One region of the Pseudarthrobacter sp. AG30 genome, then DNA from elsewhere that is predicted to be linked to it. Evidence: riboswitches for the same ligand, from Rfam matches in the RefSeq annotation. Region 1 holds a riboswitch; each other region holds the start of a gene.
What was found. A riboswitch is a leader RNA that binds a small molecule or an ion and turns the genes downstream of it on or off. The one in region 1 is predicted to bind S-adenosylmethionine.
Positions count from the first base shown of each region.

Region 1 (7,003 bases):
TGAGATGTCCAACGGATGGTCCTTCGAAACCCGCCAGATCCATGCAGGCCAGGAGCCTGACAGCGCCACCGGGGCCCGCGCCCTTCCCATCTACCAGACCACGTCCTTCGTGTTCCCGAGCGCCGAGAGCGCAGCCAACCGTTTTGCGCTGGCCGAACTGGCGCCGATCTACACCCGCATCGGCAACCCCACCCAGGACGCGGTGGAGCAGCGGATCGCCAGCCTCGAAGGTGGCCTGGCCGCTTTGCTGCTGAGCTCGGGGCAGGCCGCGGAAACCTTCGCCGTCCTGAATATCGCCGAGGCCGGGGACCACATCGTGGCCAGCCCCAGCCTGTACGGCGGCACCTACAACCTGTTCGCCCACACCCTGAAGAAGTTCGGCATCACGGTCACCTTCGTGGAAGATCCGGACAACCTGGATCAGTGGCGGAATGCCGTTCAGCCCAACACCAAACTGTTCTTTGGCGAGGTGGTATCCAACCCGCGCCAGGACGTCTTGGACATCGAAGGCATCTCCCAGGTGGCCCACGACGCCGGCGTTCCCCTGATCGTGGACAACACCCTGTCCACGCCCTACCTGATCCGGCCGCTGGAGTGGGGTGCGGACATCGTGATCCACTCCGCCACCAAGTACCTGGGCGGTCATGGCTCGGCGATTGCCGGCGTCATCGTCGACTCCGGCAAGTTCGATTTCGGCAAGGACCCCGGCCGGTTCCCCGGTTTCAACACCCCGGATCCCACCTACAACGGGCTGGTCTACGCCCGGGACCTTGGCGAGGGCGGCGCACTGGGCGCCAACCTTTCCTACATCCTCAAAGCCCGTGTCCAGTTGCTGCGCGACCTTGGCTCGGCGGTTTCGCCCTTCAACGCCTTCCTGATTTCGCAGGGCCTGGAAACGCTGAGCCTGCGGGTGGAACGGCACGTTTCCAACGCCACGGAGGTGGCGCGCTGGCTGGAGGGAAGGGACGACGTCGAATCGGTCGCCTACGCGGGGCTGCCGTCCAGCCCCTGGTACGAACGGGGCCGCAAGTACGGGCCCAAGGGGACCGGCGCCGTCGTCGCTTTCAACCTGGCCGGGGGCGCGGAGGCGGGCAAGCGCTTCGTCGACGCCCTGGAACTGCACTCGCACGTGGCCAACATCGGCGACGTCCGTTCGCTTGTCATCCACCCGGCGTCGACCACCCACAGCCAGCTCTCGCCCGAGCAGCAGGTGGTGGCCGGCGTCAATCCGGGGCTGGTCCGCTTGTCGGTTGGCTTGGAGCACATCGACGACATCCTGGCCGACCTGGAGGCCGGTTTCCGCGCGGCCAAGGGCGGCGCCGACGCCTGACCGCCGGCACGCCGGGGCGCTGCCGGCCGGCAGCGCCGGGAAGTCACAACCAGTCACACTCTTGGCCTGGACCGGGGGGTGTTTCGTACACTCGAACCAGGTCATGAGTGCCAGTGACAGCCCCGGCTTGCTGGCCGGCAACCCTCCTTCCGCGGTGGGGTGCCCCGGGTGAAGACCTGGCCTGCCGGTCAAATGACGGCAGGCAAGCGCGTAGAAGAGGTCTTGCCATGACGGTTACCGTCGCCCGTACCACCATTCCCGAACACGGAGTTGTCCGCTACGCCTCCATCGGAGGACTCGAGCTCGAGGGCGGCGGCTACCTGCCGGATGTCACCCTGGCGTACGAGACCTGGGGCACGCTGAACGCGGACGGCAGCAACGCCATCCTGATCGAGCACGCCCTGACGGGCAGCACCCACGTGACCCGGGGCGACACCGACGAAGAGGGCTGGTGGGAACAGCTGGCCGGTCCTGGGGCGCCCGTCGATACGGACAGGTTCTTCGTGGTGTCCGTCAACATTGTGGGCGGCTGCTACGGGTCCACGGGCCCGTCGTCGGCCGCCCCCGACGGAGCACCCTGGGGCTCACGCTTCCCCCTGGTCACCCTGCGGGACAGCACTGTTGCCGAGGCCCGGCTGGCGGACCAGCTGGGCATCGGGAGCTGGTACGCCGTCCTTGGCGGTTCCATGGGGGGTGCCCGCGCCCTGGAGTGGGCGGTGACCTACCCTGACCGGGTGCAGCGCTGCGCCGTCATCTCGGTCGGCGCTGCCAGCACGGCTGAACAGATCGCTTTCGCCCAGGCCCAGACCCTGGCCATCCGCCAGGATCCGAACTTCAACGGCGGCGACTACTACGGCGGACCGTGTCCGGAAGACGGACTGGCCCTGGCACGGCGGATCGCCCACATCACGTACCGGTCCGCCGCGGAACTGGAAGGGCGCTTCGGCCGGGAACCCCAGGCCCCCGAGTCGCCCCTGCACGGCGGACTGCTGGCAAACCGCGGACGCTACCAGGTGGAAAGCTATCTGGACCACCAGGGCAGGAAGCTCGTCCGCCGGTTCGACGCCAACAGCTATATCGCCCTCACCGAGGCATTGATGAGCCACGATGTCTGCCGTGGCCGCGGGCCGCTGGCCGAGACCCTGGCCTCCGCCACCGCCCGGTTCTTCGTTGCCGCCGTGGACTCCGACCGGCTCTACTTCCCGTCCCAGTCCCGCGAATTGGCCCAGGCCCTGCCGGGTGAGGTTGACGTGCATATGATCTCGGCACCGATAGGCCATGACGGCTTCCTGACCGAGATCGGACAGCTGGGGAACCAGCTCCGGACGACGTTCCTGGCCTAGCTGCGCCCGTCCCGGCAGCGGCCGGCTGCTGCCCTGCGGTGCTTCCGGTGCACGCTGCCGGTGGACGCCGCGGTGCCACAGTGCGGCAGGCCCGGGGTGGAAGTACGGCATGATCGTGTCATGAAAGCCGCCGTCCTGTATTCGACCGTTCCCGCCGCCGGACAGGCATCGGGAAACCCCACCTACGCTGACGCGAAACCGTTGGTCGTTCAGGAGCTGGACCAAGCACAGCCGCGCGCCGGTGAGCTTGGGGTTGCCATCACCTATTCGAGCCTGTGCCATTCGGACCTGTCCGTGGTGGACGGCTCCAGGGTCCGGCCGCTTCCGATGGCATTGGGCCACGAAGCGGTGGGACGGGTGGTGTCCGTGGGCGACGGGGTAGCCGATGTGTCCGTGGGAGACCACGTGGTGCTCGTTTTCGTGCCCAGTTGCGGCCATTGCCGGGCCTGCCGGGCCGGGAGGCCCGCGCTTTGCCACCGCGCTGCGGAGGTCAACGGCTCCGGTGACCTGCTGCATGGGCCGGCCTTGCTGCGCACGCCGGCGGGGGAGCGCATCAACCACCATTTGGGCGTCTCGGCGTTTGCGGATTACGCCGTGGTGGCGCGGGAGTCGGTGGTGGTGATTGACGACGACGTCCCGGACACCGTCGCGGCGATGTTTGGTTGCGCCGTGCTCACCGGAATGGGGGCCGTGCTCAATACGGCAGGCGTCAGTCCGGGACAGTCCGTGGCTGTCTTCGGCATCGGCGCAGTAGGCTTATCGGCCGTCATGGCGGCCCGCCTCGCCGGGGCCGCCGGAGTGATTGCCATCGATCCGAATCCGGGCAAGCACCCCTTGGCCCTGGAGGCCGGTGCCACGGCGGTGGGAACGCCTGCGGATGCGGCCCGTCTTGTGGCCGAGGCTGCCGGTGACGGGGTGGATGTGGCCGTCGAAGCAGTCGGCTTGGCCGGCGTGATCGCAACGTGCCTTGATCTGGTGACGCGGGGCGGCGCGGTTGTCTCGGTGGGACTGCCCCATCCGTCTGCTGAACTGTCCGTTCCGGCACTGCAGTTCGCAGGCGCGGGCAAACGGCTCCTCGGCTCCTACATGGGCGACGCGGTTCCCCGCCGAGACATCCCGGCGTACCTGGGCTACTGGCGGGAAGGCAGGCTTCCGGTGGAACTGCTGCACACCGATACCCGGCCGCTGGCGGACGTCAATGAAGGCCTGGATGCGCTGGCGTCCGGGCAGGTGGTCAGGCGGCTCTTCCGGGCTTGAGGCGTGGCGGCGGCTGGGGCTCAGCCGTTCATGATGTCGCTGCGGCGCTTCATGTAGTCCTCCATGGACATTTCGCCGTTGCTGTACTGCTGGTCCAGTTCTGCGAGCTTCCGGGCACGGAATCCCTGGGGCGCTCCCGGCGGGGGAACGGCCGGGCCTGGAGGCGGGCCGGCCGGCGTGTGGCCGGTACCCTGCTGCTGGCCGGGGAACTGCTGGCCCAGACCCTGCTGGCCCAGACCCTGCTGGCCCGGGAACTGCTGGAACGGCGGTTCCTGGGGCGCGCCGTAGCGGGGGTCCGGCATGGGGGGCTGCCCGTACTGGTAGGGCTGTGGCTGTGATTCACCGGCCGGGGTGGGCTGGCGGAAGCCGCCGGAGTAGTAGTCCTGCTGGGTGTAGCCGTCGCGGGGCTGGTTGCTCTGCGGCCCCGCGGACCCGGGAAACTGGCCGGACCCGGGGAACCCGCCCGGCCCGTACTGTCCCGGAAACTGGCCAGGGTACTGGCCCGGCAAGCCTTGGTCCCGGTCCCGCCGTGCCATGGACCGCCGGTACATCCGCATGGCCATGGGGACAACGAAGGACAGGATGATGATCCACAAAAACAAGCTGCTCACGGTGCCGCGCCTCTCAAAGGTTGTCCCTCCAGCGTAACCCCGTGCGGTCCTACCGGCGGCTGGGTTCCGAGGTTCCCAGCGGACCCTCGCCGGACCCCAACGGAACGCCCGGGCCAAAGACGGGACCCGGCGTCGGCCGTTTCGCCGTGACGCCGTCACCGGAGGACTGGTGCCGGAGCCGGCGCAGGACCCAGGGCACGAAGTATTCGCGCGCCCACACCAAGTCCCCGGTCCTTGCCTCGCGCCAGGTCCGGGGCGGCAGATCCTTGGGCTGGAGGGGTTCCAGCGAATGTTCAACGTTAAGAGAATCCAGCACCATGGCCGCGATGGTGTGGTGCCCCAACGGGGAGAAGTGCAGCCTGTCCTGGTCCCACATCTGCGGATCGCTCAGTTGCCGGAGGGACCACATGTCGGCGATGACGGCGTCGTGCCGGGCCGCGACAGTCCGCAGGTTCTCGTTATAAATGGCCACCTTGCTCCGGATCCTGCCCAGGACCGAGGAGCCTGTGTCCGGACCGTTGAACAGGACCACGGTGGCGCCGCCCATGGACAGGATCTGGACCACGGAATCGAGCTTTTCGGCCAGTGCGTCGGGGTCGCCGCCCGGGCGGATGAGGTCGTTGCCGCCTGCTGACAAGGTGACCAGGTCCGGCTTCAGGGCCAGGGCCGGGGCCAGCTGCTGGTCCACGATCTGCTGCAGGAGCCGGCCCCTGACGGCGAGGTTGGCGTAGGCGAAGTCCGGCTTGGTGCGGCCCAGTTCTTCGGCCACCCGGTCGGCCCAGCCGCGGTGGCCTCCGGGGCTTGCGGGCTCGGGGTCGCCGATGCCCTCGGTAAAGGAATCGCCCATCGCCACGTACCGGCTCCAGGGGTGGGAACCGGGGTGCACGGACGGGGTCTGGATGGCACTTGCGTCAGTCACTGTCCTATCCTGCCTTCCGCTTCAATGGCTACGCCAACGTAGGTTGTTACTTTCGGGTAACTGTAAGAATGGAAACCATGACTGACGCCGAAGTATTTCCCGCTCCCGTTGTCCTGTGGTCCCACCCCGAAGACCAGCGTGCCGGCAAACCGCTGCTGGTGCTGCTCCATGGCTACGGCGCCAACGAACAGGACCTGTTCAGCCTTGCCGGGATGCTTCCGGGGGACTTTGCGGTGGCATCCGTCCGAGCGCCGATCGCCATGGGCCCGGGCTTCACCTGGTTCCCGCTGACGGCGTCCATCGACTACTCCCTGGACCGGGTCAAGGCGGCGTCGGCCTACGTCCAGGAATGGATCGACACCATCAGGGAAGGCCACCCCTCCGTCTCCCTGCTGGGCTTCTCCATGGGCATGGCCATGGCCACCACCCTCCTGCGGCAGCGTCCCACGGACTTCGCTGCCGTCGTCGGGCTCTCGGGCTTCGTGGTGGACGCCGCGGGCGACCCCACCTTCAAGGATGCCGAACTGGACGGAACCATCCCCATGTTCTGGGGCCGGGACCAGCAGGACCCGGTGATCACCCAGGACAAGATCGAGTTCACCATGGGGTGGGTGCGCAAGCACGTCAAGCTCACCAAGGTGCTCTACACGGGCATGTGGCACGGCATCAACCAGCAGGAGATCGGCCACGTGGGGGAGTTCCTCACCCACGAGGTGCTCAATAAGTAGGCGTCCGACGACGGCGCCGCGGCCGTGGCGGTCAGCCCGCCTCCGGCGCGACCACCTTCACGGTGTGCCCGTTCACGGTGACGGTGTCGCCGTGGTGCAGCTGGCGGCCGCGGCGGTCGTCGATTTCGCCGTTGACTTTCACCAGCCCGTTCTTGATGAGCTCCGTTGCCTCCACGCCGTCCTCCACGAGGTTGGCAAGCTTCAACAGCTGGCCCAGCCGGATCATGCTGTCGCGGATGGGGACGTCGTCAATGGGGTTGCTCATACAGCAATAATGCCTGAACTAAGGTAGATCCAATGACCTCCCCTCCACGCCTGCCCGTCCTCGCAGGCCTGCCCCTGGCGGTGGGCGCCGGCCTGGCCATCCCCGTCCAAGGCCGCATCAACGGGGCCCTCGGCGCCCGCCTCAACGACGGAATCGCCGCTGCCGTGGTCAGTTTCAGCACCGGCCTGCTGGTGATGATCCTGATCTCGCTGGTCCTGCCGCGGGGCCGGGCCGGGCTGGCGGCCATCCTCCCGGCCGTCCGTACCCGGGCTTTTCCCCGCATCTACGTGCTGGCCGGCGCCATCGGCGCGCTGTTCGTCTTCGCCCAGTCCTTTACCGTGGGCCTCCTCGGGGTGGCCCTCTTCACCGTCGCCACCGTCACGGGACAGACCGTGAGCGGGCTGCTGGTGGACCGGCTGGGGATCGGCCCGGCCGGGAAGAAGTCCGTCACGGGAATCCGCATCATCGGTTGCGTCCTGACCATCGCCGCCGTCGCCTGGGCAGTGTCGCCGCGGTTCAGCGGGGGAGGCGCCGGTACCGGCGCCGACCC
Region 1 covers NZ_QEHL01000006.1:164,599-171,601, reverse strand. Annotated here, with positions in the region: gene DC347_RS07660 (bifunctional o-acetylhomoserine/o-acetylserine sulfhydrylase) at 5-1,330, shown strand; SAM riboswitch class IV at 1,430-1,545, shown strand; gene DC347_RS07655 (homoserine O-acetyltransferase) at 1,558-2,673, shown strand; gene DC347_RS07650 (alcohol dehydrogenase catalytic domain-containing protein) at 2,794-3,930, shown strand; gene DC347_RS07645 (hypothetical protein) at 3,951-4,541, opposite strand; gene DC347_RS07640 (SGNH/GDSL hydrolase family protein) at 4,591-5,460, opposite strand; gene DC347_RS07635 (alpha/beta hydrolase) at 5,538-6,188, shown strand; gene DC347_RS07630 (RNA-binding S4 domain-containing protein) at 6,220-6,453, opposite strand; gene DC347_RS07625 (DMT family transporter) at 6,486-7,003, shown strand, end outside.

Region 2 (7,003 bases), on a different contig from region 1:
GCCCCGCCGCCCGCTTCCGTTCTAGCCGAGCGCTGCTGCCGCCTGCCGGGACAGCTGTGCTTCCAGTCCGGACAAGAGGATGGTGAGCCCCTGGTCAAGCTCGCTGGCGCCGTCGTAATCTGCCAAGGCCGGGGCCAACGCCCGCAGGTTGGGAAATTCCTTGGCGGGCAGGCGGTGGAGCCCCAGCCGCAGCAGCACCTCGTTCTCTTCGGGGTCCACTACGAACTCCTGCAGTTCGTTGAGGATGTGGCCGTAGAGGAAGCCGTAGTACACGCGGTAGACGTGCAGCGCGTCTGAGGGATCGAATCCGGCCGACACCAGCAGGGAAAGGATCTTCTCCAGCGGCCGCAGCGTGCCCAGCGGGCGCAAGCCGAGGGGCGTGGAGAGTGGCCTGGTCACCAACAGGGGCACCACGTTGGGATGCTGGAGCGCCAGGGTCCGCAGGTTGTGGGCGATCGCCCGCAACTGCGCCTTCCAGTCAGGGTCATCCTGCTGGATGGTGAGCTGGTCCAGCACCAGTTCCGAAACCCCGTCGAGCAAGGCAGCCCGATTCTCCGCATAGCGGTAAAGGCTCATCGGGTCCCTGCCGAGCTCCTGGCCCAGGCGGCGCATGGTCAATGCTTCGAGGCCTTCCGCATCCACCATTTCCAGCGCTTTGGCCAGCACGATGTCCCGGCTGAGCCTGGCCTTGGCCTTGCCGGTGCCGGATGGTTTGGGGGAAGTCATGAATTTGTCCTCGCTGCGGACAACTGACCCGAGATCATTCGAGAGGGTTGCCTCATATGTAGTCTACGGGTAAAGTCTACAGTGTAGACAGGCGTTGACGGCGCTCATGATCCCGGTTTCTTTCACAGGATTAATCTATGGACCCGATTGCCACCAGTGCAGGGCATCGAGGTTCGCTGCTGTAGCCGAACGGCGGCGCCACGCACTTAGCGAAGGGACGCCCTCATGGCACATTCCCAGTTTGATCTCTTTCTCCAAGACGCCACCTACTTCGACCAGACCTCCGAGTCCACCCTGGAACGCGACCGCTTCTACGGCCTGTACATGAGCTGGTGCTTCATCAACCAGCACCTGCCGGGTACGGAGACGACCTTCTGGTCAGCGATGAAGACGCGGTTGCCGGGCAGCCGCAAGGGCCTGCGCATGAAAGGTCCGGCTGCCGCCGACTACATCGTGTCCTCGTATCCCGAGCTGGTCTAGGACACATACCCTCCAAGGGATTCCCAGTCCTTACCTGGCACGTGATCGAAATGCTGTGGCACCCACCGTGCCGCAGCATTTTTCATGCCCGGGCCATGGTTCCCCGGTGGAAGATGGGGCCTAGGTGGGAATGATCCGGAACAGGAACCTGGTGCGGACCATCACCCACAGCAGGCCCAGCACCACGGCGTACGCCACGGTGTTGAGGAAGATACTCTCCTGCTGGAGGGCGGGGATGTTGGCCACGACGGCGATCAGCACCACGTGCATGATGAAGACATAGAGCGTTGCGCGGCCCAGCGGGATCAGGAACCAGCCCAGCGCCCGCTCAACCGGTTTCCAGTAGGCGCTGAGGAACGCATACGCCGCCACCACCAGCAAGACGACGTTGAGCAGGCGGCCCGGAGCCAGGTAGGTCCGGCCAAAGAGGGCGTCATACATGGCCCGGTAGGTGGCGTCCGGCATCAGCGCCAGCCGGACGTCGTAGTTGTTGGCCAAGTAGGGGTTGCCCCAGGATAGGAAGGCCAGGGCGACTGCAGCCACCGTACAGGCGGCCACCACCCAGGCATGGGCCGACAACCACGCGATAATGCTGCGCCGGTGGTATCCCACCACGAGCCCCAGCACGAACAGCACCTGCCACACCAGCAGCGGAAAAGAGTCCTCGAACTGCGACGGCAAAATCCGGAACCTGGTTCCGGCCCCCACGGCGTACACCGCCAGCGATACCACCAGGACCCATACGGCCTTTCCGCGGTTCAACAGGGCCAGGATCAAGGGGCTGGCCAGGAGCAGCACCACGTACAGGCCCATCACGTTGAACTGCCAGGGCCCGAACTGCAACAGCAGGATGGCCGGCAGGACCTGGGGCGGCACCGGGAACTGGAACAGCGACGACATCCCGGCGTAGAGGTCGTACGTCCGGCCGGCACCGTTATGCCCGGCCCCGCCGGTCCCCTGGTCCACGAACGTGGTCAAGGCCTCGGTGTGGAAGAACGGAAGCTGCGCGATGAGGAAGACGCCGATCAGCACCGACAGCGCGGTCACATAGAGCTTCCCCGCCCGGCGGGAGGTGAGGTCCACAACCTTGCCGAAGTCTTCCCTGGCCTTCGGCCCGTAGACCATGCCCACCACCAGGCCGGAGAACAGCACGAAGAGTTCGGCACCCGATACGAAGCCCACGGCCTCCTGGGTGAGCAGCTGGAACAGCGAGACCAGGCCCAGGTGGTTGACCACCACGAAGACAATGGCCATCCCGCGCAGCAGATCCACGCGCGAGTCCCTGTTTCCCGGCTCCTGGTAGCTCCATGCGGTGGCGGCGTTGACCCGGCGGGGAATCTGCCACAGCGCCGCCAGGAGGATGGCCATCGCCACGGCCACGGTCCAGACCGCAGCCCCGGACAGGGTGTTGGCCCGGACATACGATCCGTCCGCGGCCACATCGGTGACCGGCCCGGTGACCACGGCAGAGGACTTCAGCCGGTCCAGCGCAGCTTTGGCGATGGCGGGATTTCCGGTGAGCAGCCAGTCGATGCTGGCCACGCCGGTATCCCTGGTGCTGGTGCGCTCGTCCCACACCACCGCCGCCGTCCTGGCGAAAGCCGGCGAGGTGGCGGTACCCACCACCTGGTCCCACCAGGCCGTCTTGATATCCGCCTCCGGCGGTCCGCCCGCGGCAGGGCTGTAGAACGCCGACGTCTGGAGCAGTAGCGGCTTCCTGCGGACCTCCGCGTAGGCACTGTAGAAGTTCTCGCTGCCCGCGCCGGTCAGCATCTCCTGGAGTTCACCGGCACGCGGCACGGTGTTAACGGCAGCGGCGCCGGCAGTGTCGTCATGGTAGGCAGTCAGGCCCACCCAGTCCACGGCGTCGTCCCCCGGATAGTAGGGGGCGTAGGCGGCGTCGGAGCCGTTCCAGGCGCCGTCGCCGTTGGTGTCCAGGAGGGCGAAGCCGTCACTTCCAGGCTGCGGGGCATTCCTGCTCCGGTCAAAGGGGTAGTCCTTGCCCAGGTACGGCGCCCAGACCATGGCGGCCCGGCCGCCGTCGTCCTTTTTGACCGCTGCCGCGACCGCCTTGAAGGCCTCCCGGTAGGCGGCCGGCTGCTGCCCCCAGGCCACCCAGCTCGAGTTCATGTCCGGCGCAAACCGGATCAACAGCCGGCCCTTGAACCCGGAGGCCAGGTCGCGGACCTTGCCGGCGAAGGCTTCCGCTTCGGAGGCGCCGATCTGGTCCAGCGGCACCGTGGGCTTCACGGTGAGCATGGCGTGGGCGCCCTTGGCCGAGGCCTGCTGCAGGAACCCCTCGATGTTGTTCCGGTCCGAGTCGCGGAACGGCAGGCCGATGTCGTGGCCAAACACGGCCGGGCTCGCACCCAGCCGGTCGGAGAATCCAGCGGCGGTATCCTCGCCCCATTCAAGGACGGCACCCAGCCACGGCTTGCCTTGGTCCGGTTCCGCGGAGGCCGCCTGCGCAGCACCGGCGGGCGCCAGCAGCGCCAGGAGCACGACGACGGCGGCGGCCAGGAACGCCCCGGGGGAACGGTGACGGGCACGACGACGGCCGGCCTGGTGGTGCGATGTTGCTGCTCGCATGCTGGCAAGACCCCCCGGTACTCCCACTGTGACGGCAGGGCGGCGCCCCCGGTAGAAACTTTATCGGCCCGGCCGCCTTGCCGCGTTCCCGTGACGCGGTGGTCGCGGGCTCTCAATTACGGAACATGACGACGGCGGCCGTGCGGCTTGGCGGCGCAGGTGTTACGTTTTTGGGGAGTAATGAGTACCGGTGTTAAGCCCTGACTGGCCGGTCGGCAACCCTCCTCTCGCGGCGGGGTGCCTCAGGTGAATACTTGGCATATCGACCGATTCGAGCTGCAAGCGTGAAAGAAGGAGATCCGTCGTGTCTGACGCACCCGCCCCTGACGAAAAATTGTCCTACCGCCTGATTACGGGCCCGGACGACCGCTCCTTTTGTGAGCGGATCTCGGCTGCGCTTGCGGACGGTTACGTCCTGCACGGCAGCCCGGCGGCCACTTTCAACGGCAGCAGCGTCATCGTGGCCCAGGCCGTTGTCCTCCCGGCCGCCATCGCGTCGGCTGACGCCGCGGTGGCCACGGCTGTTGACGACCTGGAAGGCGAGTTCGACGGCGAGGGCCACGCATGAGCTACGCGGGAGACCTGACGCCGCAGGAAGCGTGGGCCAAGCTGGAGCAGGGCGCCATCCTGGTGGACGTCCGCACCGAGGGCGAATGGGCCCACATTGGCATTCCGGATACCAAGGCAACGGACAACGATCCGCTCTTCATCCAGTGGACCTTCCCCGGCGGCATCCCCAACCCCGATTTCGTGAAGGACCTCAAGGAGCAGGCGCCTGAGGACCCGGGCGCTGAGCTCGTGTTCCTTTGCCGTTCGGGCCAGCGATCCATCGCCGCGGCCGTGGCGGCCACCCAGGCCGGCTTCACTTCCTACAACGTCCTGGAGGGCTTCGAGGGGGAACCTGACCGCTACGGCGAACGGACCGTCAACGGCTGGAAGAACCGCGGCCTGCCCACCAACCTCGGAAAGAACTAAGTGACTTTCAATCAAGATGCCCCCGGCTGGAGCCCCGACACCCAGGCTGTCCGCGGCGGGCTGGACCGCACCAACTTCCAGGAAACCTCAGAGGCCGTCTTCCTGAATTCCGGGTTCGTCTACGAATCCGCGGCCGCGGCCGAACGCGCCTTCACCGGCGAGGACGAGCGCTTTGTGTACTCGCGCTACGGCAACCCGTCCGTGGCCACCTTCCAGGAACGGCTCAGGCTGCTGGAAGGCACCGAGGCCTGCTTCGCGACGGCGTCGGGCATGTCCGCGGTGTTCACGGCCCTGGGCGCGCTCCTTGCAGCCGGTGACCGCGTGGTGGCCGCCCGCTCACTGTTCGGGTCATGCTTCGTGATCCTGAACGAGATCCTGCCGCGGTGGGGAGTGGAAACGGTCTTCGTCGATGGCCCGGACCTGGACCAGTGGCGCGAGGCCCTGTCCAAGCCCACCACCGCCGTCTTCTTCGAATCCCCGTCCAACCCGATGCAGGAAATCGTGGACATCGCCGCGGTGAGCGAACTTGCCCATGCCGCCGGCGCCACGGTAGTTGCGGACAATGTCTTCGCCACTCCCCTGCTGCAGCGCTGCGGGGACCTGGGCGCGGACGTCATCGTGTACTCCGGCACCAAGCACATCGACGGGCAGGGCCGGGTCCTGGGCGGTGCCATCCTGGGCACCAAGGAGTTCATCGACGGCCCGGTGAAGCAGCTGATGCGCCACACAGGTCCGGCGCTTTCGGCGTTCAACGCCTGGGTCCTGACCAAGGGCCTGGAAACCATGAGCCTGCGCGTCCGGCACTCCTCGGCCACCGCCCTGCGGCTCGCTGAATGGCTCGAGGAGCAGCCTGCAGTGAGCTGGGTGAAGTACCCGCTGCTGACATCGCACCCGCAGTATGAGCTGGCGGCGAAGCAGATGAGCGCCGGCGGCACGGTCCTCACCCTTGAGCTGGCGCCCTCGGGCGGGCGCTCCGGCAAGGAGGCGGCCTTCGCCCTGTTGGACGGGCTGCGGATCATCGACATCTCCAACAACCTGGGCGATTCGAAATCCCTGATCACCCACCCCGCCACCACCACGCACCGCGCCATGGGGCCGGAGGGGCGGGCCGCCATTGGCTTGAGTGACGGCGTGGTCCGGCTCTCCGTGGGGCTCGAGGACGCGGACGACCTCATCCGCGACCTGGAACAGGCCCTGAAGCAGATCTAAGGCGTCAGGCCTGGCGGACCCGCAGCAGTTCCGGGGTGTCTTCCACGCCGGAAAGATCCAGGGCGCCGCGCATGGTGGCGTCTACGGCGTGCCGGACCACTGCACCGAAGCCCATATCCTCGGGAGGCGGTCCGGCCAGCGCCCTGTCGCGGGCCCGGCGCTGCTCGGCGGCCCCTGTCCCGCGGGCGATGATGTGCTCCACGCCCTGGCGGGCCATGGCCAGTTCGCCCTGTTCCTGGAGGACAGGCGCCAGGTAATCCACCAGGGAACGGGCTACGTCCGCGGCCGGGGCCGGGCGGAAGTTCCCAAAGTCCAGGAGCTCGCCGCCGAGTCCCGAACTGCTGGCCTGCCAGGAGGCCATCCGCAGCAGGACAGTGGGCACGGGGGCCGGGTCCACCCCCTCGCGCCATTCCCTGCCGGCCGATTCCACCAGGGCGCGGACCAGCACGGCGATCAAGGCTGCATCCTCGGCGCGGAGGCAGACGTCCGCCACCCGCACCTCAACCGTCGGGTGGTTCCGGGAGAGCCGCGCGTCGAAATACAGCATCCCTTCATCGAGCATCACGCCGGTGTCCAGCAGCCGGGTGACCACCCTCCGGTAGGCGGGGTACGTCCCGTAGATCGCGGCCGGGCCGGACGTCGGCCACCGGTTCCAGGCCTGGGTACGGTAGCTTTCGAACCCGGTGGGGACGCCGTTCCAGTACGGCGAGTTGGCGCTCAACGCCGTCAGCACCGCCAGCTTGTCGCGGATCCGGTCCAGGACCGCCACGCCCTCTTCCGGCGATTCGATGTAGGTGTGCACGTGGAAACCGCAGGTCAGCTGTTCCTGCGCCGTGAGGCCAAAGCGCTCCAGCATCCTGGCGTAGCGAGGGTCCGGCGTGGTGTGGCTGGCGGATGCCAGCGGAGACGTGGCCAGCGCAGCCACCCTGGCTCCGTTCTTGGCGGCCGCCTGATTGGCCATGGCGCGGCCGGCCCTGATCTGCTCGAGCAGGGCCCCGGACTCCAGGCAGGGCTTTGTCTGCGT
Region 2 covers NZ_QEHL01000012.1:140,997-147,999, reverse strand. Annotated here, with positions in the region: gene DC347_RS11395 (TetR/AcrR family transcriptional regulator C-terminal domain-containing protein) at 22-726, opposite strand; gene DC347_RS11390 (hypothetical protein) at 952-1,206, shown strand; gene opgC (OpgC domain-containing protein) at 1,327-3,795, opposite strand; SAM riboswitch class IV at 3,972-4,086, shown strand; gene DC347_RS11380 (DUF1737 domain-containing protein) at 4,100-4,363, shown strand; gene DC347_RS11375 (rhodanese-like domain-containing protein) at 4,360-4,770, shown strand; gene DC347_RS11370 (O-succinylhomoserine sulfhydrylase) at 4,771-5,979, shown strand; gene DC347_RS11365 (glutamate--cysteine ligase) at 5,984-7,003, opposite strand, start outside.
Region 2: linked by a shared signal. The riboswitch ahead of DC347_RS11380 (DUF1737 domain-containing protein) and the one ahead of DC347_RS07655 (homoserine O-acetyltransferase) in region 1 are both predicted to bind S-adenosylmethionine.

Region 3 (7,003 bases), on a different contig from region 1:
ACAGGTTCGCCGGGCAGGTTGACGGGGATGATTTCCATGCCGAGCTTGTCCCGGATGAACAGCGACGTATCGTAGGCGGCGCGCCACTCATTGGTGGTCAGGCCCACGATGGCCCACCGCCCTTTGGTGCGCATGAGGCGTTCAATGACTGCGGGATCGTTGGTGTGGCCCATGCGATCAGCCTACGCCGCACTCTCCGGAGCCGTTGATGCCAGGCACCGGCTGCGCCCGCTGACTACTTCGCCGGGGATTCAGCCTTCCTGCCGCTGCCCTGGCCCGGCGACTGGCCCACTGGTCCCGGCGCATCAGCCGCCTTGGGCGTGGCTGCACCGGGGCCGTCCTGGCCCACTGCCGGAGCCTTCGCCGCGGGCGCGTCCGGCTTGCCTGCTGCCGGCGTCCCCGGAGGCGTGGCGCCTGCCGCCGGTGGTGCGCCGCCGTCGTCCCGGCCGCGGCCGTTCCCGTCCGTCCCGCCTCCCGGCGCGGCGGGAAAAGCAGCCCCCAGCCTGTCCGGCACGCAGGCTACCGGCCTGCCGCCGTCGTCGTGCATGGAAGCTCCGCCGCAGCTTCGCACGGCCCCAGGGCCCGTCGCTCCGGCAGCGTCCTCCAAAAGGCGGGTCGCGTGGCTTCTGCCGGGTGCGGCCGCGGCGGGTGAAGGTGACGAAACCGTGCCCGGGACTTCCCCATCGGCGGCGGGGACCGGGGACCGGTAGCCGCCTCCTGCGGCCGAAGCATTGGTGGTGGACGGCGCGCCCCGCGGTGGAGTCCAGTCAGCCAGCACGTGCTGCACTGTTTCACTTCCGGGTGCGGAGGAGCTGGCGGCAACCCCGCCAACCCCCAATCCCATTCCGGCCACCAGGACCAGGCCCAGGGCGGTCGGGCGGTGGCGCCGCCGACGGCGCGCGAGGTCATCGGCGGGCTGCTCCCCGGCAGGAGGGTCTTCCAAGACGCCTCCCGCCACCGGCGTGCCGGCGGCTGGTGCCAGCAAGGCGGCAAGCTCCGCACTGGGTGCCGGAGCGGGCAGCGAAGCCAGCGAACCGAGCGAAAGCAGGACGTCGCGAAGTTCCGGGTCATCGCCGCAGCCGGCGTCCCGGAGCATGTCGTCGACAAGGGACACGAGGTTGCCTGATGGTTGTGTCATGGCGCGAGGTACTCCTTCACTGACGCCAGCTCCCGGAGTTTCAGCAGCGCACGGCGCTGGAGCTGCTTCACGGACCCGGGGCTCTTGTCCATGGCCTCCGCCGCCTGTTCCACGGTCAGGCCGGCCACGAGGCGAAGTGAGAGCGCTTCGCGCTGGTCTTGGGGCAGCCCGGACAAGAGTTCCAGGACTTCGCCGGGCGAGATGTTGCGCAGGGCTTCCTTTTCGGCGGAGGTGTCTTCGCGCTGGTCGAGCTCGGGCTCGAACGGCAGCTTTACCGGGTGACGGCTTTGGCGCCGGCGATCGTCCACCATCCGGGCATGGGCAACGCTGAAGATGAAGGTCCGCAGCCCCGCTTCGCCTCCCCGCACGGTGTCGAGGCGGGGCAGGACGGAAAGGAACACTTCCTGCATGGCCGCCTCCGGATCGTCGACTCCCCGGGCGGCAAGATAGCCCAGGACTTGTGATGCGTACGTTTTGTAGACGAGGCTGAAGGCAGCAGGCCCGGGGACGGCGTGGTCCGGGGCCGCATCTGTCTGTGCATCGGTCACTGACGTGGTGCTTTCAATCAAAAGGGCGTCGGCAAGGGAAGCGTCTCACGGGAATCCGGAACGCTGGTCCTACTTTACCCTTCAGTAACCTTCCCGACCGGTGAGCGCCACGGGACTCCGTCCGCGTGCGGCCTTGCCAAGAGATCAAAAGAGCCGGCCTGGAACGTGATGGGGGACAGGTTCCAGACCGGCACTTCACTGGGGTAATCGCTGCGGACCCCCGAAGGGTTACGCCCTTGTGAAAGTTTTTTTACTTTATTCATCCCGTCCTCAACGGGTGGCTGCGCTGGCCCAACGCGGCGCGGCCTGCCTGCGCGTTGTTTTCGCCAATGCATAGGCGTGCAGCCTCACCGGCAGCCGCCGGTCATCACACGCCGGTACGACGACGGGCAGGTCGCCAGGAGCGGCGACGCCGGCGGCAGCGGGTACAGCGGCGGGACGGGAGACTGCCCCGGCGGGGCTGAGATCGGTGACCAGGCCCGTCCCCGCACATTCACGAACGGCCGCGATACCGGCAGCTACCGCCGCCTTGTCCTCGAAACCTTGCGAGACGGCCATGACCGACCCATCGGGCCCCAGCAGCCGGAACCTGTAGAGCAGCTCCGGATCAAGAAAGACTTCAATGTTTCCTGCCACGGCATGTCCTTCCGGTCTGGTGTTTTCGACCGGCGACGGCTCTTCGCTGGGTGCATCCCTGCACCGCCAAACGCATAGTGGGACCGTCCGCTGATCAGTTCAAATGGTGTTAACGAGTCTGGCCGCGGCGGCTGCAGGGGTACAAGACCAACTGCGTTAAGCCTGTGTAAATTACTGCCCACGCCCCCAAACGCCGGCGGCGGCCCACCCGCAATGGGTGGCCCGCCGCCGTCGTCTACCGTGTTCCGGAGGGACGTGTCAGTCGTTGATGAGGTCGTTCACCACGATGGTCTGGTCCCGGTCCGGGCCAACGCCAATAGCGGAGAACCGGGTGCCGGACAGCTTCTCCAGCGCCAGCACGTAGTTCCTGGCGTTTTCCGGGAGGTCCGCGAGGGTGCGGGCGCCGGTGATGTCCTCGGTCCAGCCGTCGAAGTATTCGAAGATGGGCTTGGCGTGGTGGAACTCGGTCTGCGTCATGGGCATCTCATCGTGGCGGACGCCGTCCACGTCGTAGGCCACGCACACAGGGATCTGTTCGATGCCGGTGAGCACGTCCAGCTTGGTGACGAAGTAGTCCGTGAAGCCGTTCACGCGGGAGGCGTGGCGGGCCAGGACGGCGTCGTACCAGCCGCAGCGGCGCGGGCGGCCGGTATTGACGCCGAACTCACCGCCGGTCTTCTGCAGGTACATCCCCATCTCGTCGAAGAGCTCGGTGGGGAACGGTCCGGCCCCAACGCGGGTGGTGTAAGCCTTGATGATGCCGATCGAGCGGGAGATCCGGGTTGGGCCGATGCCCGAGCCCACGGACGCGCCGCCGGCGGTGGGGTTTGAGGAGGTCACGAATGGGTAGGTGCCGTGGTCGACGTCGAGGAACGTGGCCTGGCCGCCCTCCATCAGGACCACCTTGCCCTCGTCCAGGGCGGTGTTAAGGACCAGGGTGCTGTCGATGACCAGCGGGCGGAGGCGGTCGGCAAAGGACAGGAAGTAATCAACGATCTCGTCCACCACAACGCTGCGACGGTTGTAGACCTTGACCAGGAGCTCGTTCTTCTGGCGCAGCGAGCCTTCCACCTTCTGGCGGAGGATGGATTCGTCGAAGACGTCCTGGACACGGATGCCCAGCCTGGCCACCTTGTCCATGTAGGCGGGGCCAATGCCGCGGCCGGTGGTTCCGATGGCGCGGCTGCCGAGGAAACGTTCGGTCACCTTGTCCAGCACCTGGTGGTAGGGGGCCACCAGGTGGGCGTTGGCGGACACGCGGAGCCGCGAGGTATCGGCGCCGCGGGCCTGGAGTCCGTCGATCTCCTGGAAAAGGGCTTCGAGGTTCACCACGCAGCCATTGCCGATGATGGGCACCGCGTTGGGGCTGAGAATGCCTGCGGGCAGCAGTTTGAGTTCGTACTTTTCACCGCCTACGACGACGGTGTGCCCGGCGTTGTTCCCGCCGTTGGGCTTGACGACGTAGTCAACACGGCCGCCCAGAAGGTCGGTGGCCTTGCCTTTTCCTTCGTCGCCCCACTGGGCTCCTACGATCACAATTGCTGGCATGGGATCCTCCCCCATTCGTTCGGGCTGCCCGGGTCCGGCCGCGGGGAGCGGACCTGCGCAGCGCCGTTCATGAGAATGCCCCGAACAGACCGGCCGTCGCCGGACCGCGGGGCGGCTCAGCGATGCAAGAGTTCCGGGGCTCTTACCACCCAAGTTTAGCGGATCAGGCACTTTGTCCACTCGATGGGCCCGCCGCGGCCCCGCAAGGGACTGCGGCGGGCCTGGTCTCTTACTCGTCCTCGGCTTCCCCGGCCGGCCGGGACGTCTGTTCGGCGAGAGTGTCCCAGAAGGAGGTGTCGGCGTCGGCAATGGAACCGTCCGCGATCGCCGCGGCGGTGGAGGTCAGGGTGGTGACCGTCTGCTTGATCAGGTAGCCGTTGCTCCGCTGCCCCAGCGCGTAGCCGTCCAGGTAGTGGTCGGACATGCCGCGCATCTCGAAAAGCAGGGTGGCAATTCCGTATTCCACGGAGATGCCGTTGCGGCTGATAGTCTCCGCACTGCCGCCCTGGTACTTGCCCAGGTGGCCCCAGCCGGTGGAGTCCACGTTGTTGAAGACCACGGCGCCGAGCCGCTTGGATTTCTCGACGACGGCGGGATCGGCGTTCGGGGTGGTGGGGTACAGGATTGACCCGGACACCAGCTTGCCGTCGCGTTCAGCGCGGGTGCCCTGGTGGTGCAGGTCGATCATGTAATCGACGCGGTACTTGCGCATCACGTTGCTGTGCAGCGCCTGGGTCTCCGGCTGGACCTTGGCCACGTGGTCCCGGTTCAGGTCCACGCCCTCCGCGTTGTAACGCGTCAGGTGGCGGTCGCCTTTGGCGAGGTAGTTGTCCAGCGGGAAGTTTACGTCCCCCATGGCGCCGTCGGCATTGAGCATGGGCACGATCAGGATATTGACGCCGTCCAGGATGCCGGACGACTTGCCCGTGCCCAGGTGCTTGATGAACTCCATGGCGCCCTCGGTGGTGAGCTGTTCGTTGCCATGCTGCTGGGTCAGGTAGAGGATGGTGGGCTTGGCCGGGTCAGAGATGTATTTGACCAGGTGGATATCGCGGCCCTTGACCGTCTGGCCGATCACTTCCAGCTCCATGGCCGGTTGCTTGGCGTCCTGGTCCTTCAGGAAGGAGACCATCTGACTGTACGTAGCCAGCTTGCTGGTGGTGATCTGGCCGTTGCCGCCGTAGTTCGGGCCTTCGCCAACTGCGTGGGCCACCGGGCCGGACCCGGCGAAGACGGCCAGCGCCAGCGCGCCGGATACGGCAAGGGTCCTCAAAGATTTCGTCACAGTGCGTTACCTCTTTCGAGTGCATCGGGTGCGTTCAGCCGCCATGTTCCCCATTACGGCCCGTGACAAACAGCCAACCAAGCTTGACGAAAGCTGTCAATAGACTGGACAAAACCTGGGAACGGGTTGGGCTATTGCCGGGGAGCGCCACCGCCCAACACCGATCCGCCGTATTCTGAACCGCATTTGCCCACAGGCGGTTCATGGATTTAGGTAAGAGTGGACCATCCGGAGCGGCTGAGAGACCTGGCTCAATGACGCCGCAGCAACCACGGTCCGGCAGGAAAGCTGCCGGCCGAAGGTGCTACTGCCAGGACCGATGGAAGGAAGATTCCAGCATGCCCCTCAACACCGACCATATTCGCGCCACCCACGCCGGGTCTCTGCCTCGCACCGATGAACTCATCGCAGCCAACACCGCAAAGGAATCCGACGGGATCACCCCGGCGTTCCTGGAGCTCCTGGAAGACTCCGTTGTGGGCGTGGTCCAGCGCCAGAAGGACCTGGGCATCGATATCCCCAACGACGGCGAGTACGGGCATACGATGTCCAACTCCGTGGACTACGGGGCCTGGTGGAACTACTCCTTCGCCCGGCTCGGCGGCCTGGAGCCGACCACCGTGGACCGGTGGGCCGAAGCCGAAGTCCGGCGGTCCTCGCCCGGAAACGTTGTCCTGACGTCCTTCCCCGACCGGCGGGACCGGCAGGCGTTCAACGAGGCGTACAACGATCCCTCCTCCGGGATCCTGGCGCACCGGAAGAGCGTGTCCCAACCCAAGATCGCCGGGCCCCTGACATATACCGGCCATGACCTGGTGGCCTCGGACATCAAGAACCTGAAGACCGGGCTCGCCGCGGCAGGCCTCAGCGAGGGGTTCGTGGCGTCCCTCTCCCCCGGTTCCTGCGCCCGCGTCGCCAATGAGTACTACAAGAACGATGAGGAACTCGTCTACGCATGCGCCGATGCGATGCGCGAGGAATACAAAGCCATCATCGACGCCGGCCTGACGGTCCAGCTCGACGATCCGTCCCTGGCCGAGAGCTGGGACCAGATCAACCCTGAGCCGTCCCTGGAGGACTACCTGAAGTTCATCCAGCTGCGCGTCGAGGCCACCAACTGGGCCTTGCGGGACCTTCCGCAGGAACAGGTCCGGCTGCACGTTTGCTGGGGCTCCTGGCATGGTCCGCACACTACGGACATCCCATTCGCCGACATCATCGGCTCAGTGCTGCAGGTCAACGCCGGCGCGTACTCCTTCGAGGCGGCCAATGTCCGCCACGAGCACGAATGGCGTGTCTGGGAGGACACCGCCCTTCCTGAGGGCAAAGTGATCATCCCCGGCGTCGTCTCCCACGCCACCAATGTGGTGGAGCACCCGGACCTGGTGGCGGACCGGATTGTCCGCTTCGCCAAGCTGGTGGGACGCGAGAACGTCATCGCGTCCACCGACTGCGGCCTGGGCGGCCGGGTGCATCCGCAGATCGCATTCGCCAAGCTGGAGGCTCTTGGCGAGGGCGCCCGCCGCGCCACCGGGCGCCTCTGGTAGTTATCCGCCCCTTCCGGGAATGACCGCCGGTCCACTGCGCCATGAATGAGGTGCGCTGGACCGGCGTTTCGTTTCTCCGGGCTTGGTAAACTGGCAAAGGCCGACCCGGAATCGGCCCACCCCAACTAACCACCGTTGATGAGCTGCGCCACCGTGCGCCCATTTTCGGCGGTGGACGCAACATCAATCCCCGCAGGAGAACCAGCCCTTCATGACCGCACTGGCCCCCGAAACATTCCACGAACAGCTCATGAGCCGCCGTTACGAGCCCAGCGTTGCCGCTGTCAACGAGCTGTGCGAT
Region 3 covers NZ_QEHL01000016.1:67,529-74,531, reverse strand. Annotated here, with positions in the region: gene DC347_RS13850 (CoA-binding protein) at 1-173, opposite strand, end outside; gene DC347_RS13845 (hypothetical protein) at 236-1,138, opposite strand; gene DC347_RS13840 (RNA polymerase sigma factor) at 1,135-1,686, opposite strand; gene DC347_RS13835 (DUF1508 domain-containing protein) at 1,957-2,322, opposite strand; gene DC347_RS13830 (adenylosuccinate synthase) at 2,581-3,870, opposite strand; gene DC347_RS13825 (M14 family zinc carboxypeptidase) at 4,100-5,155, opposite strand; SAM riboswitch class I at 5,377-5,481, shown strand; gene DC347_RS13820 (cobalamin-independent methionine synthase II family protein) at 5,494-6,702, shown strand; gene DC347_RS13815 (uracil-DNA glycosylase) at 6,914-7,003, shown strand, end outside.
Region 3: linked by a shared signal. The riboswitch ahead of DC347_RS13820 (cobalamin-independent methionine synthase II family protein) and the one ahead of DC347_RS07655 (homoserine O-acetyltransferase) in region 1 are both predicted to bind S-adenosylmethionine.

Region 4 (7,003 bases), on a different contig from region 1:
CGGAGGAATGTGCTGCGGCTAGAGCCAATCGGCGGCGAAGTCCACAGGCGGCCACCACCGGGTGGGCGGCGTGACCGCGAACCGGCGGCCGGTGAGTTCGGTGGGGGAGATGGCGATCAGGTGGTCCTTGATCCCGGCCTCCCATGGTTCACGGTCGGCGTCGACTGCCGGCAGGCTCATGCGCGTTTCGTCGAACGGTTCCGGCCTGCCCTTTGCAACCACGCTCCACACCTCCGTGGCGTATGGATTGAGTCCATCAACCTCCAGCGCTGCCACCGCCCCGCGCAGCAAGGCACGAAGCTTGGTTCCCGGCGCCGTCCGGAAGAACAGCGTGTCGCCGGAGACAGAGAAATTCACCGGAAAGATTTCCGGAATCTCGCCGTTGATGACCGCCAGCCGGCCGATATAGGAAGACCTCAGGTACTGCCAGCACGCATCAGCGTCCAAAATTTCCGTGGGAGAGCCCGCCGGGGAACCAGTCATGCTACCGATCCTAAAGCCTGGGCAGCACCAGCGCACCGGCGGGAAGGGAATGCCGGACGCCGCGGTGCTGTTCACCGACGGCGTAGCAGCACCGGGACTGGAATCTGCCACTGCGTCGTTGACTAGCGTAAGGATCCCGATGGAAACCTGCCACGGCCGGCAACGGACCGGGGACCGCACCGGGTGAACCGGCACGAGGGCTGGAGGTGCCCCATGGAGCAGGCGCGGAAAATCATGCCGCCGGATGACGACGACATCCTGGACTCGTACTCGCAGACGGTCATGCGGGTGGCGGCGACGGTTACGCCGCACGTGGCGGCAATCGAGATGACCGCTAACCGGAGGAACAGCAGGGTCAGGGTGGGCGCCGGCTCGGCGGTGCTCTTCACCGAGGACGGATACCTCCTCACCAACTCACACGTCGTGGCAGGCACCCGGCACGGATTTGCGGTCTTCGGCGACGGCAGCAGGATGGAACTGGAACTGGTGGGAGCCGACCCCCTGTCTGATCTTGCAGTGGTCCACGGTTCGCGGCCCAAGGTGCCGCCGGCTGAATTCGGCGCGGCTGAAAGTCTGCGCGTGGGCCAGCTTGTGGTGGCCGTCGGAAACCCACTGGGACTCGCGGGATCAGTCACCGCGGGCGTGGTCAGTGGTTTGGGCCGGGCCATTCCGGTCTGGGCCGGGGGTAACCGGAGGGTGATCGAGGACGTTATCCAGACGGACGCCGCACTGAACCCCGGTAACTCCGGTGGAGCGCTGGCAGACACGCGCTCCAGGATCGTCGGCATCAACACGGCAGTGGCGGGCGCCGGCCTGGGGCTCGCCATACCGATCAACGCCACCACCCGCAGGATCATCGCCGCGCTGCTGTCGGACGGCAGGGTACGCCGTGCCTACCTTGGCCTTGTCAGCACACCGATCCAGCTCAACCCCAGCGCTGTGATCCGCAGCGGGCTCCGCGAAGGGCTGCGCGTCGTGGAGGTGCTGCCCGGTTCTCCGGCGGACAAGGCAGGGCTGGCGGCCGGGGACATCCTGCTGACGGCGGGAGGCCGTCCCGTCAGCAACGCCGAAAGCCTGCAGCGGCTCCTGTTTTCCGATGCCATCGGCGAGCCGCTTGACCTGAAGGTCCTGCGGGACGGCACCGAAGTGCACCTCACCGCCGTTCCGGAGGAAATGACGGGCAACGGGACGCCGTAGGCTCCGGGGGCGGTGCGTCCGGAAGCGCTATGCCCCCGCTGCCGGCGCTTCTACGTCCGCGATGCCTGTGAAACGCGTCCCGACGCCGTCGTACTCGCCACGGACGCAACCGGGCTGTACCGGTGGGATCTCTTCCGGTGCGTGGTGCCCGCACACCACATAGGTGAAGTCCGGCCACCACTTCTTGGGGCGGGCCGCTTCCTCATACCCGCACACGGCGCACTCAAGATGGACCCACACGGGCCGCTTGCCTGTCCGGTTGGCCCGTGACTGCACCAGCCACGGGGGAGGATTGTCCAGGATGCCGCGGAGCTCAGCTTCGGGCATCCATTTCGGCAGGCCATGGCGCTGCGCCATTTCGAGGGGTACGTCCAGGGCTATTGCGGCGTCACGTCTGCTGATCATCACCATCCACCATACGGGAGCCCGCCAAATCGGGACGCTGCCCCGGAGCCCCTCAGCCGGCTGTCCCGGCAATCCGCTGGTCAGGACAGATCAAGGCTGCAGCCGGGATGCGGGGCATCGCTGGAAACCCACAACGCCGTGGCGATCTCATCGGCGAGGTCGTATTCCCGGGCACCGCCGATCCGCACCACCAGCGCGCCGCCAAACGGCCGCCGCCCCAGCACTTCCACGCGGGCGTCAAGCTCGATGTCCTGCGAGGCAAGGTAACGGAGCAACTCAGGGTTGTCGTCGCTGATCCGGGTGATCCTGCCGGCGTGGCCTTCGTCCAGTTCGGCGAGGAGGTGGGCGCGCGGCATCAGCACCTGGCCGTCCGCCGTGGGAATGGGATCGCCGTGCGGATCCCGGCTGGGGTCCCCGAGCTTGGCGGCAACGCGCTCGATGAAGGTGTCCGACACCGCATGCTCCAGCTGTTCGGCTTCATCGTGCACTTCATCCCAGCTGTAGCCCAGGCGCTCCACGAGATAGGTTTCGATCAGCCGGTGGCGCCGCACCATGGCCAGCGCGAGCCGCAGTCCCGCCTCGGTCAGGGTCACGGCGCTGTACGGTTTGTGGTCCACCAGGCCCTGGTCCTTGAGCTTGCGGACCATCTCCGATACTGACGAGTTCGCAACCCCGAGCCGCTGCGCCAGTTGGGAGGACGTGATGGGCTTGTCCTGCCATTCAGTGAATGAATAGATGACCTTGACGTAGTCCTCGATGGAGGAGGATGGCGCGCTGGTCTTCACAGGCTCAAGCCTACCGGGTTCCCTGCCGTGGCCGGGTCCGCGGGGCCTGCGGCGTCGGGCAAACCCATCCCGTTACGCCTTCACGGCGCGCCACGCCAAGGTGAGGTAGGGAAGATCGAGTTCCTGGTCGGGCGGGTAGGCCAGATGGTCGTGGAGGTACCAGTCCAGGTTCGCCAGGACCTTGGCCCTGGTTGCCTCGCCGGCGCGCAGGTAATAGCTCCGGGACTTGGTGAGTTCCATCAGGCCCGTGGTGGTCACCTTGTCCTGCCAGTGCGTGACATGCCCTTCGAGCCCGGTGAATTCGGGCCCCACCACCGGCTTGTGGCCCGGGCGGTACACATCGCCGGCGTGCATGATCCTGGAGAGCCTGTGCACCCACGGCACCGAGGTATCCAGTTGGTTCCAGATGAGTCCGAGCGTTCCGTGCGGGCGCAGGACGCGGGCAAGTTCGGTGCTCGCCGGCAGCGCGTCGCACCAGTGCCAGGCCTGCGCCACGGTGACGACGTCGAAGGAGGCTTCGGCCAGCCCCGTCGCCTCCGCGGTCCCCGCCACGGCCGTGGCAGCAGGGCAGTGTGCCGCGAGTTGGGCGAGCATGTCCGTGGAAGGGTCGACGGCGGTTACCTCCAGGCCAAGCTCCAGCAGCAGGGCCGTAAACTTCCCGGTACCGGCCCCGACATCGAGTGCGTCACGGGCCTGCGCCGGGACCAGCCACCGGGCTGATTCCACGGGGTAGCCCGGCCTGACGCGCTGGTAGTGCCGTCCGCCGTCGCGGAAACTGCCGCCAAGTTCCCGCCGGCGCCCGTGATCAAGCTTGGGGCCACCCCGAACCACGCGTGGACTCCTTCAATTCCGACTGTTGATGCCCCTCGAATTTACCGCACCCCCTTTGGACATGTGGTGGGGGAGCAGGAGCGGGAGGAGCCCTAGTCGTCGATACAGGGGGCCGCGCCGGCCGTGCCCGGGGTGTTGGGTGCCCAGTGCGGGTAGGTGCGGGAGTCGTTGGCGGGCACCCAACGGCCTGCGTCAACCACGTAGTCCCAGCCCAGTCCGTTGCTGCGCAGTGCGCGGATGCCGGCAAGAAGGCGTTCGGCATCCTCCAGCCGGGATCCGACGCCGAAGCTCGCCCGGAGTGATCCGTTGGGCAGGCCCAGGCGTTTCAGCAGCGGGTGGGCGCAGAAGCGTCCGTCCCGCAGGCCCACGCCGTGCTCCGCCGAGAGGTAGGCGGCCACCAGCCCGGCGTCGTAGCCTGCAACCGAGAAATTGACCACGCCGATGGTGTCCGTTTCCGGATTGGTGTCCTTGAAGATCTGGTGGACGGTGACGCCGTCGATGCCCTGGAGGCCCTCCACCAGGAAGGAGCGGATGGCGGACTCGTGGGCGTGCCAGCGTTCCTGGTCCAGTTCCGCGATCACCTGGGTGGCGCGGGCCAGCGTGGCGGCTCCCAGGACGTTGGGCGATCCCCCCTCATGGCGGGCCGGGCCGGTGGCCCAGCTGACGCCGTCGAGCCTTGCTTCCTTGACGGCACCGCCCCCGGCCAGGTGCGGGACACCGGCGTCCAGCCAGTCAGCACGTCCCACCAGGACGCCTGCGCCGAACGGCGCGTAGAGCTTGTGCCCGGAGAACGCAAGGTAGTCGACGTCGTCCGTGCTGATGTCCACCCGGCGATGCGGCGCAAGCTGGGCGGCGTCCACCACGATCCGTGCGCCGTACTGGTGCGCCAGCGCGGCCAAGGCCCGGATGGGGAGGATCTCGCCGGTGACGTTGGAAGCGCCGGTGACGGCCAGCAGGCTGACCCCGCCCTGCTCAAGTTCGGTGCGGACTGCCTCCAAAGTGCCGCTGATGGTGTCCGCGGCGACAATGCTGCGGTGCGGGACGCCCTGCCAGGGCAGGAGGTTGGCGTGGTGTTCGATGTCCAGGTAAAGGACATCTCCGGCGGGGCGGCCGTCCGCCAGCGGCAGGCAGCCGGCCAGCAGGTTCAGGGAGTCGGTGGTGTTGCGGGTGAAGACGACCGAATCGCCGGGGCGCCCTCCCACGAAGTCGCGGACAATGTTGCGTGCGTTTTCGTACACTGAGGTGCTGATCTGGGATGCGTAGCCGGCGCCCCGGTGGACACTCGCGTAGTACGGGAGGATCTCGTTCAGGTACGCGGACACCACTGACAGCGCCGGTGCGGAGGCGCCGTAGTCGAGGTTTGCGTAGCGGACGTGGCCGCCGGAGATCAGCGGCGCCTGGATCTCGGCGCCGGTGACCGCGGCGAGGGGCCGGCCGGCGACGGCCTGTCGCGGATCCGCCGCGGCGGCGTTGGCGGTGGCGGAAAGGGGGGAGACGGTGGCAGTTGTCACAGAGACCTCACTTGGATACAGGACTCCGGCACAGTGGAATCCGCGCTTGCCGTATCCGCTCCGGACCGGCCTGGTCGTCACCCGGGGCACCCCACCGCGAATGGAGGGTTGCCGGCCAGCAAACCGGGGTTTTGCGCTGGCACTCGTGACCTGGATAAAAGCGTAGAACATGGAATGGGCAGGACTAAAGCCGCGGCAATTGTTAAGGCTTTTGTTACGCCCTGCCGAAGAAACGGCCGCGGACGCCCCCTCAAGGAGGCGTCCGGCGTCGTATTGTTCGATTATTGTGCCGCTAGGGCGACTGCTGGAGCAGGTCGTCGAGGTCCGGGTTCAGCCGGTGCAGCACCTCTGAATGCAGGATCGAGTTCGTGGCCAGGGCATTGCCGCCGAACGGGCCATCCTCGCCTTCGAGGGACGTGAAGCGGCCGCCGGCCTCCACCACGATCGGTACCAGGGCGGCCATGTCGTACAGGTTCAGTTCGGGTTCGCAGGCGATATCCACCGAGCCTTCCGCCACCATGCAGTAGGACCAGAAGTCTCCGTACGCCCGGGTCCGCCACACGTCTTCCGTCAGGCCGAGGAAGTCGTCAAGGTTTCCGCGTTCCTTCCAGCCGCCCAGGCTGGAATAGGAGAGGGAGGCGTCGGCCAGGTTTGAGACGTTGGAAACCCGAAGCCGGGTGGCGGCGGCCAGGGACCTGCCCATGTACGCGCCCATGCCTTTGGCAGCCCACCAGCGCTTGCCCAGTGCCGGAGCGCTGACGACGCCCACCACCGGCTCGCCCTCGTCCACCAGGGCGATCAGCGTGGCCCAGACCGGGACGCCGCGGACGAAGTTCTTGGTCCCGTCGATGGGATCGATGATCCAGCGCCGCGAGCCGTGGCCGGTGCTGCCGAATTCCTCACCCAGGACGGCATCGCGGGGCCGGGAGCGGGAGAGTTGGCCTCGGATGGCCTCCTCGGCCGCCTTGTCGGCGTCGGTGACCGGCGTCAGGTCCGGCTTGGTCTCGACGTGGAGGTCCAGGGCCTTGAACCGGCTCATCGTCTGGTCGTCCACGGAGTCGGCCAGGACGTGGGCCAGGCGCAGGTCATCGTTGTAACTCGAAGCGGGTTGGATCATGGTTCCAAACTACCGTCTGCGGGCGTTTCTGCCGGGAGAACGCGTCAGTTGACGCTGCCAAGCTCCTTCGTTTCCTGTGCTTCCATCCTTGGATCGGCGCCGAGCAGCCGCCGCAGGGACGCCAGGCGGGCGGCGCCGGTAGGGCCGGCGTGTCCGCCGTCCACCCACTCGTCCAGCCCGCAGTTGACCGCCGTTGCCGTGTGCTTGCAGCCCCGCTCGCAGTTTTCGATGCCCGGGGAGAGATCCGGGAACGAGCGCAGGATCCTGTCCGGGTCCACGTGCGCCAGGCCAAAGGACCGGATCCCCGGGGTGTCGATGATCCAGCTGCCGGGCGGCGCGTCCGCGAGCCGAAGTGCCAGTGCCGACGACGACGTGTGCCGGCCGCGCCCGGTGACGGCGTTGACGCCGCCGGTGGCGCGCTCGGCGCCCGTGAGTGCGTTCACCATAGTGGATTTGCCCACCCCGGAATGCCCCAGCATCACGGTGACGGTGCCGTCGAGGTGTGCGCGGAGGGCGGCCACCGCAGCGCTGTCCAGCCGGGCGGAGAGGCCGTCGTCGGACCGCGCGTCGATCCCGGAGGCCTGTGCGTCGGCGGTCTTGCTGATGATGACGGGGAAGTCCAGGTGCGTGTAATTGGAGAGGAGCTCGGCGGGATCCTTGACGTCGGCCTTGGT
Region 4 covers NZ_QEHL01000008.1:210,305-217,307, reverse strand. Annotated here, with positions in the region: gene DC347_RS08770 (pyridoxamine 5'-phosphate oxidase family protein) at 19-483, opposite strand; gene DC347_RS08765 (S1C family serine protease) at 697-1,680, shown strand; gene DC347_RS08760 (hypothetical protein) at 1,708-2,085, opposite strand; gene DC347_RS08755 (metal-dependent transcriptional regulator) at 2,166-2,870, opposite strand; gene DC347_RS08750 (class I SAM-dependent methyltransferase) at 2,943-3,701, opposite strand; gene DC347_RS08745 (aminotransferase class V-fold PLP-dependent enzyme) at 3,794-5,212, opposite strand; SAM riboswitch class IV at 5,250-5,363, opposite strand; gene hisN (histidinol-phosphatase) at 5,505-6,329, opposite strand; gene rsgA (ribosome small subunit-dependent GTPase A) at 6,374-7,003, opposite strand, start outside.
Region 4: linked by a shared signal. The riboswitch ahead of DC347_RS08745 (aminotransferase class V-fold PLP-dependent enzyme) and the one ahead of DC347_RS07655 (homoserine O-acetyltransferase) in region 1 are both predicted to bind S-adenosylmethionine.